Regions from separate parts of the Enterococcus camelliae genome, predicted to be linked through region 2. Evidence: predicted binding sites of a transcription regulator. Region 2 holds the regulator's gene; the other holds the start of a gene.

Region 1 (2,412 bases), on a different contig from region 2:
TCCTTTTTCACAGCAATTTGAATGCCGCTTTGGAAATAAGCATTTGAGAAATCAAAGGACTTTTTCCGTTCGTCGGTCATGGTCATACCAGCGATCATACCATCGGCTTGATTTCCCTCCACTGCTTGCACTGCCGCTGAGAAACCGATGTATTTTATTTGAATAGTAAAACCTTGTAGTTCGGCAGCTCGCTTCATCAGATCAACGTCAATTCCAACATATTCGTTGGCTGAATTTTGAAATTCAAACGGCGCAAATGCCGAATCACTTGCAATAACATAGGTAGCTTTTTTAGGTGTAATCTTTTTCATTTCCTCGCTGTTGGTTGAATTCTTATCATCGGTGTTTGAGGTAATGTAATTTGCAACAATTTGATCATACTCACCCGATGCTTTTAACTTTTTTAAACCATCGTTGAATTGTTTTAATAATTCGCTATTTTTCCCCTTTTTTACAGCAAAGCCATACGAGTTTCCTTTTTCAGGTTCACCGACTAATTTTAAGTTTTGCCCTTTGGTGATTGCATAGCCTAAGACAGGATAGTCGTCAAAAATTGCTTGGACGGTTCCGTTGTCACTCGCACCGTATAAACCTGTTGCGTCATCATATGTCTTGACGGAAAATCCATATTTATCTTTGTTTGCTTCAAGAAATGTGGCACTTTCCGTTCCAACTTTTGCCCCAACCGTTTTGCCCTTTAAATCATTATAAGATTGAATGCTTGACTCGTCTTTTTTAACGGCCATTTGGATGCCACTATCGAAATAGGGATCTGAAAAATCAAAACTTTTTTTGCGTTCGTCCGTAATACTCATGCCGGCAATCATACCATCTAATTGACCTGACTGAACACCTTGAATGGAACTGTCAAATCCCAAAGGACGGATATTGACTTTGAATCCTTGCTCTTTGGCAATTGCATTTAGTAAATCAATATCAATTCCAACATACTTTTTCGCGTCATTTTGAAATTCAAAAGGAGCAAATGTAACATCAGTTCCTATTTGATAGGTCTTTTCCTCGGCTGAGACGGTTTTTGTAGAAACTAAAAAAAGCGTCGTCATGATAGAAAAGAGTGTTAAGAAAAATAACCTTTTTTTCATTAAATAATTCCCCCTTATTTTCTTAAAAACATCAAAAAAATGTAAATGTTTTTAATAGATGGTTAATTATAACAAGAAGTGAAAGATTTTCAAAATATTTTCTGACATACCATGTAAGGAAAAGTGACAAAATAAAGTTGGTTGGTGAATGCTAGTTCTTGTTAAAAAATCATTCGGAAAAATAGCGAAACTATGTTCGCTATGGTACACTAGGTGCATGCAGTGATAGAAAGAGGAGCGTTGTTTATGATCGATCGAATCACAACCAATCAATTTAAATTAGTATCCGTTTATCAGCCTTCCGGAGATCAACCAGAGGCAATTAAGCAACTGGTAAATAATATTAAGGCTGGCAAGAAAGAGCAAATTCTTCTGGGTGCAACTGGTACTGGAAAGACGTATACGATTTCGAATGTGATTCAACAGACAAATAAGCCAACCTTGATACTGGCACACAATAAAACATTAGCAGGCCAGTTGTATGGGGAATTTAAAGAGTTTTTCCCGGATAATGTGGTGGAATACTTTGTAAGTTATTACGATTACTATCAACCTGAAGCCTATGTACCCTCAAGTGATACCTATATTGAGAAAGATGCTAGCATAAATGATGAAATAGACAAATTACGGCATTCTGCTACTAGTTCATTATTAGAACGAAACGATGTGGTGGTTGTAGCGTCTGTTTCTTGTATCTTCGGTTTGGGATCACCTTTTGAGTATCAAAAACAAGTTGTCTCGATTCGTGAAGGAATGGAAATTTCACGAGATGAGTTGTTACGGCGCTTAATTGATATTCAGTTTGAACGAAACGATATCGACTTTCAACGAGGACGATTTCGGGTACGCGGTGATGTCGTTGAAATATTTCCTGCTTCAAGAGATGAACGAGCGTTACGTGTTGAATTTTTTGGTGATGAAGTTGATCGGATTCGGGAAGTGGATGCATTAACTGGCGAAGTTTTTAACGATACAGAGCATGTCTCAATCTTCCCGGCCACTCACTTCGTAACCGATGAGAATCACATGGAAACGGCTATCAAGCAAATTCAAGAGGAGCTGGCGTTGCGCTTAGCATTTCTTCGAGAACACGATCAGTTACTTGAAGCGCAACGGTTGGAACAGCGAACCAATTACGATATCGAGATGCTTAGAGAAATGGGGTATACTTCAGGGATTGAAAACTATTCTCGTCATATGGATGGACGCAAGGAAGGTGAACCCCCATATACGCTTCTGGATTTTTTTCCAAAGGATTACTTGATGGTCATCGATGAATCACACGTGACGATGCCTCAAATCAGAGGCA
Region 2 (2,412 bases):
GCAAGAAAAAGAAATTGAGATGGTTGTTGGACCTGAAGCAAGAGGCTTCATCGTGGGTTGTCCAGTAGCTTACGAATTAGGCGTTGGCTTTGCACCCGTTCGTAAACCTGGTAAATTACCAAGAAAAACAATTTCGGTCTCATATGATTTAGAATATGGTAGTGATACATTAACGTTGCATGAAGATGCAATCAAGCCAGGACAAAAGGTCTTAATTTGTGACGACTTGCTAGCTACAGGTGGAACAATCAAAGCGACTATCGACTTAGTTGAAAAATTAGGTGGAGTAGTTGTTGGTTGTGCTTTTTTAATCGAATTAAAAGAGTTACACGGAAGAGATAAAATTAAAGGGTACGATATGGTCACACTAATGGAATACTAAAAAAAGACATCGTCGCATGACGATGTCTTTTTTTAGTAACGCTATTATTTATACCGAAAGTTTTCAGATGGATAAATCCTATTTGAACGACGATACTGTTTCATTTGGTATTTTTTTTCATCCCAAGCTAAAAGCCAAATAATCAGTAATGGACTTACAATTAAGAAAGTGACCAAGAAGCTAGCATGACCAATAAATATACCTAAAAATAAAATAAATAAAATGAATCCAAAACGGCGAATAGTTTTCATTAAAATCACTCCTTTATGTAATGCGAACATTTGTTTGTATACATATTATACGAACAAACGTTTGTTTTGTAAAGAAAAAAAGAACAAACCTCGTAAAAAAGTCTGTTCTTAATTAATTAAGTTCCGATATAACCCAACGACGCGTCCCAAAATTTTAACAGATTGTAAAATAATTGGCTCCATGAAGTCATTCTCTGGTTGTAATCGGTAATAAGTTTTTTCTTTGTAAAATGTTTTGCAGGTTGCTTCGTTCTCTTCGGTCATTGCGATAACGATGTCCCCATTTTGGGCGATATCTTGTTTGCGAACAATGACTTGGTCGCCATCAAGAATGCCAGCATTAATCATGCTTTCTCCTCGAATCGTTAACATGAACAAATGACCTTGATCATTTGTTAAATCAGGAGGTAAAGGAAAGAAATCAGCTGCTTCTTCAACTGCTAAAATCGGTTCACCAGCTGTAACAACACCAAGAAGAGGGATATTATCGGGAACGACATCAATCGCTTCTAAGCCTTTTGAAGTAAGCTCAATTGCACGAGGTTTGGTAGGGTCTCGTAGAATGTAGCCCTTTTTTTCTAACCTTGACAAATGTCCATGGACTGTAGAGGTAGAAGAGAGCTGGACTGCTTCTCCAATTTCTCTGACGGTTGGTGGATATCCCTTCTCGGAAACGCGTTGATGGATGAAGCGCAAGACCTCGAGTTGACGGTTTTCAGTTCGTTTCACCAATTTGTACACCCACTTTCTTTTATATAATTAGTGTATCATATTCGTGAAGGGGGTTCAAACAAATGTTCGTATGAATAAGTGACTTATTTGTTTTTTTTTTCAATTTCTATTATCATGAGAAGGAAAGAGAGGCGATTTAGTGTGTTGTCAAAAGAAAAACTAGCAAGAATTAACGAATTAGCGAAAAAAAAGAAAACCTCCACTCTGACTTCATTGGAGTTAAAAGAACAAAAATTACTTCACCAAGAATATTTGGAAGCATTTCGCGGAGGAATGAGACATCATATAGAAGGAATGAAAGTTGTTGATCCTGAGGGAAATGATGTGACACCAGAAAAATTAAAGAAAATCCAAAAAGAAAAGGGACTTCACGGTCGCTAAGAATCCAAGAGAAAGATTGCGCATCTTTCTCTTTTACTATATAATATATGATAGTAATAAAAGTAAAAAAAACCTAAATTAGGAGGCGTTTCTATTGTTCGACAAAATTGATCAACTAGGAGTCGATACTTTACGTACTTTGAGTATTGATGCTGTACAAAAAGCAAACTCAGGGCATCCAGGTTTGCCAATGGGTGCTGCTCCGATGGCTTATGCATTATGGACAAAGCATTTAAAAATTAATCCCAAAACTTCACGTAACTGGGTGGATCGAGATCGCTTTGTTTTGTCAGCAGGACATGGATCAGCATTACTGTATAGTTTATTACACTGTGCAGGCTACAATGTTACAATAGAAGACTTAAAGAATTTTAGACAATGGAACAGTAAAACACCTGGTCATCCTGAAGTGAATCATACCGACGGCGTAGAAGCTACCACGGGTCCTTTGGGTCAAGGGATAGCGATGGCAGTGGGGATGGCAATGGCAGAAGCACACTTAGCAGCAACGTATAATCAAGAAGGTTTTTCAATTGTTGATCACTATACGTATGCGCTATGTGGTGATGGAGACTTGATGGAGGGCGTTTCACAAGAAGCTGCTTCATTAGCTGGTCACCTTAAATTAAATAAATTAGTTCTCCTGTATGATTCAAATGATATTTC

The links. Region 2 encodes LexA, which represses DNA repair genes until DNA is damaged. Its sites were predicted from a motif close to CNAACANNTGTTNG; they were not measured.
Region 1: the regulator LexA is predicted to act here: its motif matches at 1,289-1,302, upstream of uvrB (excinuclease ABC subunit UvrB).

The regions. Positions count from the first base shown of each region.
Region 1 covers NZ_JBHUMO010000033.1:11,411-13,822, forward strand. The annotation lists gene ACFSR0_RS04555 (amino acid ABC transporter substrate-binding protein/permease) at 1-1,103, opposite strand, end outside; gene uvrB (excinuclease ABC subunit UvrB) at 1,350-2,412, shown strand, end outside.
Region 2 covers NZ_JBHUMO010000036.1:8,465-10,876, forward strand. The annotation lists gene ACFSR0_RS05380 (adenine phosphoribosyltransferase) at 1-382, shown strand, start outside; gene ACFSR0_RS05385 (hypothetical protein) at 427-633, opposite strand; gene lexA (transcriptional repressor LexA) at 742-1,365, opposite strand; gene ACFSR0_RS05395 (DUF896 family protein) at 1,507-1,746, shown strand; partial or broken gene ACFSR0_RS05400 (thiamine pyrophosphate-dependent enzyme) at 1,841-2,412, shown strand, end outside.